2 regions of the Pseudoalteromonas thalassia genome follow, and region 2 is predicted to be linked to the other one. Evidence: predicted binding sites of a transcription regulator. Region 2 holds the regulator's gene; the other holds the start of a gene.
The links. The regulator sigma-54, encoded in region 2, starts transcription at its own class of promoters, with help from an activator protein. The targets are predictions, from matches to a motif close to GTTGGCACGNNNNTNGNNT.
Positions count from the first base shown of each region.

Region 1: a site for sigma-54 is predicted at 5,903-5,921, ahead of AAEU31_RS19980 (EF-hand domain-containing protein). Genes of this name have one in related genera too.

Region 1 is NZ_JBMMUE010000026.1:12,581-20,398, reverse strand. It holds gene AAEU31_RS20005 (DNA translocase FtsK) at 1-1,772, opposite strand, end outside; gene lrp (leucine-responsive transcriptional regulator Lrp) at 1,914-2,393, opposite strand; gene ald (alanine dehydrogenase) at 2,536-3,657, shown strand; gene rluB (23S rRNA pseudouridine(2605) synthase RluB) at 3,752-4,624, opposite strand; gene scpB (SMC-Scp complex subunit ScpB) at 4,621-5,211, opposite strand; gene AAEU31_RS19980 (EF-hand domain-containing protein) at 5,342-5,863, opposite strand; gene AAEU31_RS19975 (exonuclease III) at 6,070-6,504, opposite strand; gene xthA (exodeoxyribonuclease III) at 6,751-7,560, shown strand; gene AAEU31_RS19965 (energy-coupling factor ABC transporter permease) at 7,560-7,818, shown strand, end outside.
Region 2 is NZ_JBMMUE010000012.1:38,671-46,488, reverse strand. It holds gene kdsC (3-deoxy-manno-octulosonate-8-phosphatase KdsC) at 1-206, shown strand, start outside; gene lptC (LPS export ABC transporter periplasmic protein LptC) at 203-757, shown strand; gene lptA (lipopolysaccharide transport periplasmic protein LptA) at 747-1,268, shown strand; gene lptB (LPS export ABC transporter ATP-binding protein) at 1,265-1,990, shown strand; gene AAEU31_RS14400 (RNA polymerase factor sigma-54) at 2,108-3,604, shown strand; gene hpf (ribosome hibernation promoting factor) at 3,631-3,918, shown strand; gene ptsN (PTS IIA-like nitrogen regulatory protein PtsN) at 3,922-4,374, shown strand; gene rapZ (RNase adapter RapZ) at 4,375-5,220, shown strand; gene AAEU31_RS14380 (HPr family phosphocarrier protein) at 5,232-5,504, shown strand; gene mgtE (magnesium transporter) at 5,716-7,074, shown strand; gene AAEU31_RS14370 (YgiQ family radical SAM protein) at 7,110-7,818, opposite strand, start outside.

The sequences.
Region 1 (7,818 bases), on a different contig from region 2:
AGTGGGTCTAAAATAGGGTGACCCGCTTCTTTCGCATCAAGCACTTTTTGGTTGTAACCTTTCAAGTTACGCACCCCAAGCGCCGACATTAGCTTATAACGACGCTCCATTTCGCCTACACACCAACGTAAAGCGTTGGCTGCTTCTTTCATGTCGGTAACAACTTCACATAATAAATGTGGGATGCCTTCGTACACCGAAAGTTCAAGCATTTTCGGGTCAATCATGATCATACGAACATCATCAGGGCCCGATTTGTACAGTAAGCTTAATATCATTACATTAACGCCCACTGACTTACCTGAACCTGTGGTACCTGCAACGAGTAAATGCGGCATTTTACCAAGGTCAGCACATACTGGCTCACCAGCAATGTCTTTACCTAACACCATGGTGAGTGGTGATGGGTTTGATTCAAATTTAGGTGCGTTAATAACTTCACTTAAACGCACGATTTCACGGTGTTTGTTAGGTAGCTCTAAACCAACATAGGTTTTACCCGGAATAACCTCTACAACACGAACACTCACCGCAGACAGTGAACGCGCTAAATCTTTAGCAAGGCCGGTGATTTTGGCTACTTTGATACCCGGCGCTAAATCAAGCTCAAAGCGAGTTACAACCGGACCTGGATAAACACCCACAACCGCAGCTTGAATATTAAAATCAAGTAGTTTGGTTTCAACTAAACGTGAGATACCATCGAGCTCTTCTTGTGATAATGGATTTTTCGCTTTATCTGGGCGATCGAGTAAATCTAGCGATGGTAATGGGTTAGCAGGCGGTTGCTCATCTAGTAAGGCTTCAAACTTTTCTTTTGCCGTTGGCGGTGGCTGGTACGCAGGTTTTGCCTTTGGCATTGGGCGCGCAGGCGATACAACCGTTGTTACAGGTTTTTCTGGCTCAACGACTGGGCTTTGATCAAGCGCATTAAGTGCCGATACAGTATCGAATGATTCGTCATCAAGCGCACTAAAGCCAATTTCTTGATCAAGAATATCGTCAAGCTCATCAAAACCTTCAAATTCATCATCACTACTGCTTGGCTGTTTTTTCTGTGTTTGTGATGGCTTTGTTGCTGGCTCGTCTATGTCATCGAAACCTATAGCTGGGTTGCTATCTTGCTGTTCAAAGTTAGCGTCTGGTTCGGCTGACGTTGGTTTAACCGCTTCTCTTTCGCGATTTAACCATGCAGAAAACTGCGCGCGTAAGAAGTAGAATATTTTCATCACCCACTTACCAACAAAGTCAACAAACTGAACCCAAGAAACTCCTGTTAGTAGCGTTAGGCCGGCAAAAAAGAAACACAACAATAAAATAGAGGTGCCAGTGAAATTAAAAGTAGGCATCATGGCTGTGGCAATCACATCACCTACTACCCCGCCCGATGAAAAATTATATATGTCATCAAAATTGATGCTACTAATTGCCGTGGCTGAGGTAATGAATAACGCAAAGCCAATGACTCTTAGAGCAAGCGTGGTGTAGTCAAGCTGTAAAATACGATGAGGTTGTTTAAACAGTAAATAGCCAAACAGCTGAATGGCTACCGGCACAAGATAAGCTAGCCAGCCAAAACTAAGCAAAAGGATATCCGCAATCCATGCACCTGCGGTGCCGGTAATATTCTTAACATTAACAAATTCACCGGTTTGCGACCAAGAAGGATCGGCTGGATCAAAACTGATTAATGCACATAAAATAAATACTGCTGCAAAGGTACTAATAATTAGCCCCGTTTCTAACAGTCTTTGAACACCATTTAGGCGCATAGCTCCCTATTCCTTATTATTCTTTACTCATCGATTAGCAGTGAAATACCTTAGCAGGAAATGCCGTTTGATGCACTTTATCTTAACCTTGATGGACTGATAATGAACAAGTTTTTGTTACTCAATGTGTATTTTAACAGTTTAGGCAATATATGGGCGAATAATGACCCCTTGCTCACCTTTTACTTCTTCCATTACCACATAGGTTCGGCTTTCACTGACATTAGGTAGTTTTAGTAGAATATCCCCTAAAACATTTCGATATTCCGACATGTCGTTTACCCGCGTTTTTAATAGAAAGTCGAAATTACCTGATACTAAATGGCATTCAATAATTTCATCGTGCTTTTTAACTGCAGCGTTAAATTCTTCAAATACATCGGGTGATGTTTTAGTGATAGTCACTTCTACATAAACCGACAAACCTTGCCCGAGTTTTGCTGGATCTACCACGGCTTTATAACCGAGTATGTACCCTTCCCTTTCGAGCTTTTTTACCCGCTCTAAACAGGGTGTTGCACTTAGGCCTACACGCCTTGCCAGCTCTACGTTAGAGATCCGACCATCGAGCTGTAATTCCATTAAAATTTTACGGTCAATTCGGTCGAGTAATTGGTGCATAAGACAAACCAGAGTTTTAAACTGTTAAAATTAATTTTTTAGATTATATCACTAGAATCCAACTTAAAAAAGGTGAGACACACTGGCATGTCATGAATATAATAGTCAAAAATTTTATCCCGTTCTATTAAGGCGAAAAACTATGATTATTGGTGTACCTAAAGAAATTAAAAACCATGAATACCGTGTAGGTATGGTTCCTGCGAGTGTTCGTGAACTAGTAAACCATGGCCACCAAGTGTTTGTTGAAACTGATGCAGGTATGGGCATTGGCTTCACTAACGAAGATTATGTTGCAGCTGGTGCTGAAATTTTACCAACCGCTGCTGACGTTTTTGCTAAAGCTGAAATGATCGTTAAAGTAAAAGAGCCTCAAGCTGTTGAGCGTGCAATGTTACGCGAAGACCAAATTCTATTTACTTACCTTCACTTAGCACCGGATCTTCCACAAACTGAAGACCTAGTTAAAAGCGGCGCAATCTGTATCGCTTACGAAACTGTAACTGACGCTCGTGGCGGTTTACCTCTTCTTGCTCCTATGAGTGAAGTTGCTGGTCGTATGTCTATCCAAGCTGGTGCACAAGCGCTTGAAAAATCAAACCACGGCCGTGGTATGTTATTGGGTGGTGTACCAGGTGTTGAGCCAGCTAAAGTTGTTGTTATCGGTGGCGGCATGGTTGGTCGTAGCGCAGCGCAAATGGCAGTTGGCCTAGGTGCTGATGTTGTTGTTCTTGACCGTAACATCGACGTATTACGTGCATTAGACGCACAGTTCGGTAACAAAGTTAAAGCTATTTACTCTACTGCTGATGCGTTAGAAAAACACGTACTAGAAGCTGACCTTGTGATCGGTGGCGTACTAATCCCAGGTGCAGCAGCGCCTAAACTAGTTACAGCTGAGCACATCAAAGCAATGAAGCCTGGTTCTGCTATCGTTGACGTTGCAATCGACCAAGGTGGTTGTATCGCTACTTCTAAAGCAACAACTCACGCAGATCCTACTTACATCGTTGATGACGTTGTTCACTACTGTGTTGCTAACATGCCAGGTGCTGTACCACGTACTTCTACGTTTGCACTTAACAACGCAACATTACCGTATATCATCAACCTTGCTAACAAAGGTTATAAGAAGGCGCTTCTTGATGATGCACATTTCTTAAAAGGCTTAAACGTGATCAAAGGCCAAGTTACTTATAAAGAAGTAGCAGAAGCTTTCAACATGGAATATGTTGACCCACGTACAGCGGTTGAAAATGCATAAATAGCATTTTGAAACAAAAAAAGCAGCGAATCGCTGCTTTTTTTATGCCTGTTTGCGAATAAATCAGTTTATCTGCAAACAATGATATTGCTGATTAACGACGCTTAGTTTGTTTAGCGCGTTGATTGTGCTTTTTAACCGCCTTACGGATTTGGTTAATTTTAGCACGCTTGTCTTTACGTTTTTCAGGAATAGCCGACAACTTAGTTTGTGTTTCGCGACCTAACTGTACAGTTTTACGTAAATAGTTAACGGTATCTAAATCAAGCTCAGCCCAACCACCTTGTGGTAAACGCTTATCAAGCTCTAACTTACCGTAACGAATACGAATAAGACGAGAAACTTCTACATCTTGCGATTGCCATAAACGACGTACTTCGCGGTTACGTCCCTCAGTCAACGTAACATTAAACCAACGATTGATACCTTCACCACCAAGCGGTTTAATATTTAAAAATTTTGCTGGACCATCTTCAAGTTCAACACCTTTGGTTAATGTTCTTAAGGTCTCGTTTGTTACTTCCCCAAACACTCGCGCTGAGTATTCACGCTCAACTTCGTAACTTGGATGCATTAAACGGTTAGCAAGTTCACCATCGTTAGTAAAAAGCATTAAACCTGCAGTGTTGATATCTAATCGACCTACCGCAATCCAACGTTCGCCATCAACGCGTGGTAAACGGTCAAATACGGTACGACGACCTTCTGGGTCTTTACGTGTACATAACTCGCCTTCGGGTTTGTTATACATAAGCACACGACAAATACGCTCAGCTTTGTCTTCAATTTTCACAACGTGACCATCAACACGGATTACATCGCTTGCCTCTACACGGTCACCTAAACGGGCAACTTTACCGTTAACACTTACGCGGTTAGCATCAATGTATTTTTCCATTTCACGACGTGAACCCACACCAGCACGGGCTAATACTTTTTGTAACTTTTCAGTTTCTAAATTACTCATTCAGATAGTTCTCTCACAGAAGGATCGCTCAATAACTGGTTGATTTTACTTTCCTGAAGCTCAGGCAGTGGTGGTAATTCATCTAAACCAGCTAATGAAAAATAGTCTAAGAAAGCAGCAGTGGTGGCGTACAAGGCAGGACGCCCCGGCACTTCTTTGTGGCCAACAACTCTTATCCACTCTCTTTCTAATAATGTTTTAATTATCCCTGAGCCAACTGTAACCCCCCGTACTTGTTCAATCTCACCACGGGTTATGGGTTGTCTGTAGGCAATCAAGGATAAAGTTTCTAATAGTGCTCTTGAGTATTTCGGTGCTCGCTCTTGCCATAAGTTTGCAAGCCAAGGTGCTAAACTTGCACATGCTTGAAACCGATAACCGCTGCCAACGGCAACAAGCTTAATGCCTCGAGTTTGATAATGCGTTTGAATTTGGTCAATTGCATTATTTATGCGTGGCATAGATACGCTTAAATCAGCTAATACTGTCTCTTTTAAATGACGCTTAGACACGGGCTTTCCGGCAACAAAAATCGCGGCTTCTATGATTTCGACTAATTGTTCATCACTGATACGTTTTGCGGCCATTGCTACTAAAGGTCATTTTTACTCACTAACGCTCTATTATGACAGAAGTCGACCAAGGTTGGAAAAATTATTATAAAAAAGCCAGCGTAAAACACTGGCTTTTGGGGTATTTAATAGCTGCTTTATAAAATTAGCTCTTGTTAAGCATCTCTAACGCGTCGTCTTCGGCAACTTCACTACCATATTTATTAATGTAACTAATAAACTCATTGCGGTTTACACGTTTATCTTTGTTGCTATCCATATAGCCAAAGTGATTTGCAATGTCGTCGTCATCCGCTTCTTCAATAGAAATATAGCCATTTTTATCGTTATCTAACGATTTAAAGTCATTTTCGATTGGGTCAAATTTAGCGATTTCAGCTTTAAATGCTGATTCAGATACCTCACTATCAGTTGCCACCTTACCTGTATTTAACTGCATGTAAGCATTAAATTCAGTACGGCTGATTTGCTCATCCATATTGGTATCGATATTTGAAAAGTGCTCCCAAATAGCATCGTCGTCAGCTTCTACTTTAGAGATATAACCGTCGTTGTCATTATCTAGGCTGCCAAAATCGCTGTCGATTTTTGCTAAAGAGTTACTCGCAGAACAGGCTGATAGGCTTAATGCTGCTAAAATTGTTGATGCTAAAGTTAACTTTTTCATAAGACATTTCCTTGTAGTCGATTAGATTCACTTCGACTGTTACAAGTTGAATGCCAAAATGCCTTATTGGCTAAAATCAAGCACTTACAACCTGGTTAAGTTAAGGTTAAGCCTATGATTTAGCAAGCTTTTCATTAATTACTGTAATTTTTTCATAAAAAAAGCGCTCTAAAGAGCGCTTTTTCAATCTAACTATAATGTTGCTATTAGATAGCTGCGTTTTGGTAACGCTTAACGAAATCTGTTACTGCTTCGCCATTACATTTTAAAGTATTTAAGTTACCAATTTTTTCACGCACAGGTGTTAAACCTTTTTTAAGTGCAGTGATACAAAGTTGAGTCTCTTTTTGCTCATTTTTAGCAAACACTTCAACAGCTGCCTTTGTTGCAGCTTCTTGTGATTGTGCTTTTTTAGCAATTTCACGGATGTCAGTACCGTTACATAAAATGCTCTTTGAAAAACGTGACATTGAAATGCCATGCTTTGCTGCTTCTTTACGTGCAGCGGTAAACCCTTCGTTCGCACTTAAGCTACATAACTTTGATTCAATACGGTTATCAGCTGAAAAGTAGTGCGGGTTGCTTGCTAATGAGCCAAATGAGATACATGCAAGAGAAAGCATCACTAATTGTTTTTTCATGGTTTACCTTTAAATAGTACATAATATGAACGGGTGATTTGCGCGCATTATATAACCAAAAATAAGTAGATCAACTGAATTATTTATTTAATTTAATTATTAATACTGAGTTAACAATGTTTTTAAAATAAGCAGCAATTGATCAACATTTATTCAATTTGATTTTCGTAATTTGCTCATGAATAAGCCCTATTTTGATGGTAGAATTGCGCTAAACGAATAAACAAAAATTCAGATAGGTAATCCATGAAGGTAATCTCATTTAACATTAACGGCCTGCGCGCCCGTTTACACCAGTTGCAAGCGGTGATTGATAAACATCAACCAGATATCATTGGCTTACAAGAAATCAAAGTGCATGATGAAGCCTTCCCGCTTGAGGATGTACAAAAAATGGGTTATCACGTTTATTTCCATGGTCAAAAAGCGCATTACGGCGTGGCAATGCTATGTAAGCAAGAACCTAAATCGGTTGTAAAAGGTTTTGCAACCGATACAGATGAATCACAGCGTCGAATGATCAGCGTAACAGTGACTCAAGAAAATGGTCGCGATCTTACTGTGATGAATGGCTACTTCCCGCAAGGCGATAATATTGCCCATGAAACCAAGTTCCCATATAAGCGTCAATTCTATAAAGATCTAATGACTCACTTAGAAGATAACCACACGCCAGAGCAAGATGTTATTGTGATGGGCGACATTAATATTTCACCAACCGATCTCGACATTGGTATTGGCGAGCCTAACCGTAAGCGCTGGTTAAAAACGGGTAAATGTTCTTTTCAACCAGAAGAGCGTGAATGGTTAAGCACGTTATTAAACTGGGGCTTTAAAGATACCTTCCGTGAACTATACCCAGAAAAAACCGAACAATATTCGTGGTTTGATTACCGCTCAAAAGGTTTTGATGACAATCGCGGTTTACGTATTGATGTGATTTTAGCAACCCCAGCACTTGCTGAGCGTTGTGTTGAGTCAGGTATCGATTACGAATTACGTGGTATCGAAAAACCATCTGATCATGCGCCAATTTGGTCAACATTTAACGCATGATAGAGACGATACAATGGCAGCTCCCATTGTGGAGCTGTGTGGCTTTAGTACTTTGGCTAAGCTTTGATAAGCAAAGCGCATCCCAATTATTGGCAACACCAATAAGACAAGTGGGTGTGCTCGCGTGTGCTTTAGTACTTGCAATATTATGGCGCATTAAAGCGGGAATATTGCCGGGCCTCGAATTGCATATCTTAGGGGTCACCGCAGTGACCCTGATTTTAGGTTGGCGACTAGCTATTTTTGCAAGCAGCCTTG
Region 2 (7,818 bases):
CGTACATTGGTGACGATGGCCCTGATTTGCCTGTAATGGAAAAAGTAGGCTTTGCGGTAGCAGTCAATGATGCGCACCCACTGATAAAAAAACTGGCTCACTATACGACCATGCTACCGGGTGGCTTTGGCGCTGTACGTGAATTAACAGATTTACTGATGTTAGAAAACGGTAAGCCGTTAACTAGCGATGGAACCAGCGCATGAATATAGCCCGTATTTTACTGAGTATTGTTTTTGTTTGTTGCATGGTGTGGTTGTGGTATCCGTACTTTAACCAAACAACAAACACAATAAATAGTGAAGACGAGATTATTGCAACTCCCGATTATACGGCCGTTGCACTAAAGCAAACCGCTTATGATGAGCAAGGCAAGATTAGCCATAAAGTGGCCGCTGCGAAAATGGAGCTTTATCAGCAGCTTGGGTTTACCTTTTTTGAGCAACCTATTTTTACACTTTATGGCGACCAGCAAATTTGGCAAGTAAAAGCTAAAGAAGCCACCTTATATGAAAACGATCAGCTTATTTTTGAAGGCGATGTTGTTGCTAAAAACTTAACCCATAATGGCATGATCGAAGATATTAAAGCTGAAAACATTAACGTTGATATAGAACAAATGACCATGTTTTCGAAGCAACCTGTGACGCTAACAGGACCAAATTTAAAAATTACCGGTAAAGGCCTAAAAGCTAATTTAAAAACCGAGATTGTAGAGTTAACTAACCATACACGAACCATATACTATGACCAATAAACTGAAGAAATTACTCCTGATCCCAAGCTTATTGATTGCCTTTTCAGGCGTAGCTGCCGAGCAGACAGGCGCACAAATTAGCATAAGCTCAGATCGTCAAACTGGTAAGCTAAAAGATGGCGTTGGTATATTTGAAGGCAATGTCGAAATTATACATGGTAACCGCCGGATCACAGCCGAACGCCTTGAAGCCCATGGTGGTGATACAGAAGGTACTGTTGAGTTAATTATCGCCACAGGTAAGCCTGCTTATTTTGAAGAAAAGCAAGCAGATGGCACGGTAATGAGCGCCAGTGCAGAAGAAGTTCGCTACGACGTAGCCAAGCGCTTCTTAACTTTAAATGGCGAAGCCGAAGTGACTCAAGCAGGCCAAAAAGTAACAGCGAAAAGCATTACTTATGATATGGCACAACAACTAATTAGCGCAGAAAAAGACGAAAACTCAACAGACCGTGTACACACAATCTTAGTGCCTGTTGACAACAAACAAGACGATAAAGGCCAACCATGAGCACATTAAAAGCAGAGCTTTTAGCAAAAAGTTATAAAGGCCGCCAAGTTGTCAAAAATGTGGGTCTTGAGGTTGAAGCGGGCAGTATCGTTGGTTTGCTTGGCCCAAATGGCGCAGGCAAAACCACCACTTTCTATATGATTGTTGGCTTAGTACCTAGCGATAAAGGCAAGATCAGCATTGATGATAATGATATTACACTTTTGCCAATGCATAGCCGAGCACGTTTAGGGATTGGTTACCTACCACAAGAGTCATCTATTTTTAGAAAGTTAACGGTTTATCAAAACCTAATGGCTATTTTAGAAACGCGTAAAGATTTAAATAAACAAGGCCGAGAAGAAACACTCAACAACTTACTTGATGAATTTAGTATTCAGCATATTCGTGATAGTCAAGGTATGGCCTTATCTGGGGGCGAGCGTCGTCGCGTAGAAATTGCTCGGGCATTAGCCGCAAACCCTAAATTTATCTTGTTAGATGAGCCTTTTGCTGGTGTTGATCCTATTTCAGTGTTAGATATAAAGAAAATTATTGAACACTTAAAAAATCGTGGTATTGGTGTATTAATCACTGACCATAATGTTAGAGAAACCCTTGATGTTTGTGAAAAAGCCTACATTGTTTCTCATGGGGAGCTAATTGCATCAGGAACACCTGAGCATGTTTTAGCTGACCAAACCGTACGCGATGTGTATCTAGGTGAGCAATTCAGGCTATAACCAATAAGCCACCATCTAGCGCATCTGCTAAACTAAATAACAATGACAATAAATCGATATAAATTTACCTGTGACTGCACAGGTGTCGATAACACATAAAAGGATTGTTAGGGATACATGAGGCAATCATTACAGCTGCGCATGGGCCAGCAACTTACAATGACTCCACAACTGCAACAAGCAATTCGCTTGCTGCAGCTTAGTACATTGGATCTCCAGCAAGAAATTCAAGAAGCACTTGATAGTAACCCTCTGCTTGAAGTGGAAGAAGCAGATTACAACGATGAAAACATTGGTAAGAACGAGCAAAAAGCTGAATCTGATGATACTCAGCTAAGTGCATCGGCCGAAGAAGCGCCGAGTGAGTACGAACAAGAAAGCAGCGATGCCCTTAACAAAGACACCGTTAGTGACGATTTAGCTATGGATGTGACATGGGATGAGTACATGAGTGCAGCCCCATCAACATCATCAGGTCCAATGCCAGAAGATGAGTCAATTTATCAAGGTGCATCGACTGAAACCCTCCATGAATACCTTATGTGGCAATTACAACTCACACCATTTAGCCCAACCGATGAAGCGATCGCTGTCGCCATCGTAGAGGCAATTGATGACTCAGGTATTTTAACTGTTAGCTGCGAAGACATAGTCGAAAGTTTTAATCAAAATAATGATGAAGAAGAAATCGAACTAGATGAAGTCGAAGCGGTCTTAAAGAGAATACAGTTGTTTGATCCAGTAGGGATTGGTGCCCGTAGCTTACAAGAGTGCTTATGTATCCAGCTTCGCCAATTCGATGCGAGTACGCCGTATTTAGCTGAAACTAAAATGGTTTTATCTGAGCATATTGAATTATTAGCAAGTCGCGACTATCGCACTTTGATGAAAAAGACTAAGCTTAAAGAAAGCGAACTAAAAGAAGTAATGACGCTGATCCACAGCTTAAACCCTAAGCCAGCAGACAGCATAGTTCGCGAAGAGTCTGAGTACGTTATACCCGATGTATCGGTTAAAAAAGTTAAAGGTCGTTGGGTCGTTGAACTAAACCCAGATTGTATGCCAAAAATTAGAGTGAATAGCCAATATGCAGCTATGTCACGCTCAGTAAAATCGAGCAGCGATAGCCAGTTTATTCGCTCTCATTTACAAGAAGCTAAATGGTTTATTAAAAGCTTAGAGAGCCGTAACGATACACTTTTAAAAGTGACCAATTGTATCGTACAGCAACAACAAGCATTTTTTGAACATGGCCCAGAAGCCATGAAACCAATGGTGCTGAACGATGTCGCAGAAATGGTCGAAATGCATGAATCGACAATTTCACGTGTTACAACACAAAAATACATGCACACCCCTCGCGGGATTTTTGAGTTGAAATATTTCTTCTCAAGCCATGTCAGCACAGAAAACGGTGGTGAGTGTTCATCAACAGCAATTCGCGCTTTGATCAAAAAGCTTATCGCTGCAGAAAACTCAGCTAAACCATTGAGTGATAGTAAAATTGCAGATATATTGGCTGAGCAAGGAATTAAAGTAGCTAGACGCACAATTGCAAAATATCGAGAGTCTCTAGCGATACCTCCGTCTAATCAGCGTAAGAGTTTGATTTAGACGTTTTACATAGAAGGAAAATGCTTATGCAACTAAATTTAACTGGTCGTCATGTAGAAATCACTGATTCATTAAGAGACTATGTAAACAGCAAGTTTGCAAAACTAGAAAGGCATTTTGACCACATTAATAATGTACATGTCATTCTAGATGTAGAAAAATTAAGCCAAAAAGCAGAAGCAACTTTACATGTAAATGGAGGCGAGCTCTTTGCCTCAACTGCACACCAAGATATGTATGCAGCCATTGACTCGCTAATCGATAAACTAGATCGTCAAGTCATTAAACACAAAGAGAAATTAGCTCGACACTAAATTATGAAACTTAGTTCACTTACTAACCAGGACTGCAGCAAAGCTGCGGTCCTTTTTAATAGCAAAAAAAGAATCCTTGAATATATCAGCGAGCTGGCTCACCAGCAGCTTCCTCATTTATCTCAACAAGACGTCCTTGATGCCTTACTCAATAGAGAAAAATTAGGCAGTACAGGTATTGGTCGTGGCATTGCTATTCCACATGGCCGCATGAGTGGTGCAGAGCAACCAAAGGCATTTGTCATAGTGAGTGAATCCCCAATCAATTTTGACGCAATTGATAACCGACCTGTGGATATTTTCGTTGCACTCATCGTACCAGATGGAGACAGCCAACTTCACCTAAAGACCTTATCGACAATTGCTGATAGACTAAAAGATAAAGAGTTTTGTAAACAGTTACGTAGCGCCAAAACAGACCACGAACTGTTTCAGGTCATATCAGCAGAGGCATAAATGGAATTAATTATCATCAGCGGTCGCTCAGGCTCAGGTAAATCGGTCGCTTTACGTGTACTTGAAGACTTGGGTTACTACTGTGTTGATAATATCCCAGTCAACTTATTACCTTCGCTTGTTCGTAGCGTTTCAGACAACTATGACAAAATAGCAGTCAGCATAGATGTGCGTAACTTACCGAAAGAGCAGCAAGAGTTTAATGATATTCTTGAATACCTGCCAGGTTTTGCAAACCCAACACTGTTCTATTTAGACAGTGATGACCAAACTCTGATCAAACGCTTTTCTGAAACGCGACGCTTACATCCTCTATCGATTGACTCGCTGCCACTCGATTTAGCAATTAAGCAAGAAAGAGTATTACTGGATGTACTGATCACGCGCGCTGATTTTATGATTGATACCACCGACCTGAGTGTTCATCAGTTAGCTGAATCAATTCGTGAAAAGATCTTAGGTAAAAAAGATAAAAAGCTGATTATCACCTTTATGTCGTTTGGCTTTAAACATGGTATTCCAAAAGAAGCCGATTACGTATTTGATGCACGTTTTTTACCAAATCCACATTGGGAGCCAGATCTAAAGCCACTCACTGGCTTAGATCAACCAGTAAAAGATTACCTTGCAAGTCATAGCATAGTGCAAAAATTTACATGGCAAATTCAAACATTTGTGCAAACATGGTTGCCTCACCTTGAGCGTAACAATCGAAGCTATCTTACTATCGCAATTGGTTGTACTGGCGGGCAACATCGCTCGGTATATTTAGCGCAGACCATTGGTGATAGCTTTTCAAAAACGCATGCGAACGTAAAAATCCGCCATCGCGAGCAAGATATTTAATTGGATGCCAGATGCACGCAGAAGACACGTTTTTAATTCAAAATAAGCTTGGCTTGCACGCACGAGCAGCCACTGTTTTAGCACAACTTGCTTTGCAATTTGATGCTAAAATTATGCTTTATCAAGACGATAAAGAAGCTGAAGGTGATAGTGTTTTAGCCTTAATGCTACTTGAAAGTAGTCAAGGTAAAGAAGTGCGTGTGGTATGTGAAGGCCCAGATGCAGAGGCTGCACTGAACGCAATTGGAGAATTAATTGCACAACGCTTTCATGAACAAGAATAGCGTTTGCTAAGGCTTAACCGTTTAAGTTAAACTTAGTTCAGGTATTTATAATTCTCTTTAAATATCCTACTTTTATATCGTTCACACCTTAAAAATACAAAGCACTTAATAATTTTATCGCAGTGTGAAGATATCCTGCAAATACACCACTTAGCAACTATGCTGTATTTGCAGAATCTGTATTAATCTATTTTCAGTTGTAAGGACGCCAATGCCAGAAGCCTTTGAACAAGACTACCCACTACAACAACTTAAACAAGTGACCAAGTCACTCAATAGTGGACAATTTGTTCAGGTGCGAGGCATGCTCGCTAAAACAGCTCCGTGTGATACCGCTTTATTATTAGAGTCATCTCCCCATAAAATTCGTCGCATGCTATGGCAGTTGGTAGACCCAGATGTGCGTGGTGATGTTTTAGAAGAACTCTCTGAAGACGTACGTTTAGGTATTATTGCTCAGATGGAGCCTGAGCACATTGCTGCTGCAACCGAAGACATGGACGACGATGACTTAGGTGAAGTTCTTCGTAGCCTTCCTGACACCGTTTATCAAGACGTAGTCAGTGCAATGGACTCGCAAGATAGAGAAAGGGCAACTCAGGCACTGTCGTACCAAGAGCGTTCAGCCGGTGCCCTGATGAACAGCGATACGGTAACAATCCGTCCAGATGTTACCTTAGATGTAGTCCTGCGCTATTTACGCTTGCGTGGTGAACTACCAGAGGGTACAGATGACTTATACGTTGTTGATAAACATAACTGCTTTTTAGGCGCGCTTTCGTTAACCACATTACTGACCAACTCATCGGATAAAATTGTTCGTGATTTAATGGATGAAGAGTGCGAGTCAATCCTGATCTCAATGGATGAAAGTGATGTAGCGCAATTGTTCGAGCGTCATAACTGGATTTCAGCCCCTGTTGTTGATGATAACGCTCACTTACTTGGTCGTATTACCATCGATGATATCGTTGACGTAATCCGTGAAGATGCTGAACATAGCATGTTAAGCCTTGCTGGTCTTGACGACGAAGAAGATACCTTTGCGCCAGTACTCAAAAGTTCGCAGCGTCGCTCTATTTGGCTGGGAGTTAACTTATTAACCGCATTGCTAGCAGCAATTGTGGCAAGCTTTTTTGAAAACACCTTAGCAATCTTGCCTATTTTGGCGGTACTAAATGGTATCGTACCTTCAATGGGTGGTGTTGCAGGTAGCCAAACATTAACACTGGTTATTCGTGGTATAGCGGTTGGCCATATCAACCAAACAAACCAACGCTTCTTATTACTTAAGGAACTGGCGATAGGCGCACTGAATGGCGTTATTTGGTCGATATTAATTGCTGGTGTGGTTGCCCTATGGCAATGGGACTTTAAGCTCGGTGCGGTCTTAGCGTTTGCGATGTTTATGAATCTTGTTGCCGCTGGTATCGCGGGTGCGAGTATTCCGTTAATTCTTAAGAAAATGAAAATTGACCCAGCCCTCGCCGGCAGTGTGGTACTGACAACCGTCACCGATATTGTTGGTATTTTTGCCTTTTTAGGCACCGCAACCTGGTTATTGATCTAATATAAAAACGGCCCTTTAAGGGCCATTTATATCTTTTACTTTGCGCGCTGCTTATTTTTACCTACTCTAGGTTTGGTATTGGCCTTTTTGAATTGGCTAAAACCAGTGTGACGTGTAAGTGCTGCACGGCCTTTACCACCTTTACTATTTGCCGCTTTTTCGTTGCGACTCTCTTCAGGAACCAAACAGTTTGGCCCTTTACCGATTAAATTCGCTTTACCCATTTTTCTAAGAGCTTCGCGGATCATCGGCCAGCCAGCAGGATCATGATAACGTAAAATAGCTTTATGCAAGCGACGCTGACGTGCCCCTTTTGGCACAGGCACTTGTTCAGTATTGTTTTTAATATTACGTAACGAGTTCATCTCGGTATGATAAATTGTCGTTGCATTGGCCATTGGCGACGGGTAAAAATTTTGTACCTGATCAAGCTTAAAGTCATTGGCCTTTAACCATAGCGCCATGTTAACCATGTCTTCGTCTTTCGTTCCTGGATGTGCAGAAATAAAATACGGGATCAAATACTGTTTCTTACCGGCTTCTTTTGAGTATTTATCAAATAGCTCTTTAAATTTATCGTAAGCACCCATGCCCGGCTTCATCATCTTAGATAATGGGCCATCCTCGGTATGCTCAGGGGCAATTTTTAAGTACCCGCCTACGTGATGAGTAACCAGCTCTTTTACATAGCGAGGATCTTCTACTGCTAAGTCATAGCGTACGCCTGACGCAATCAAGATTTTC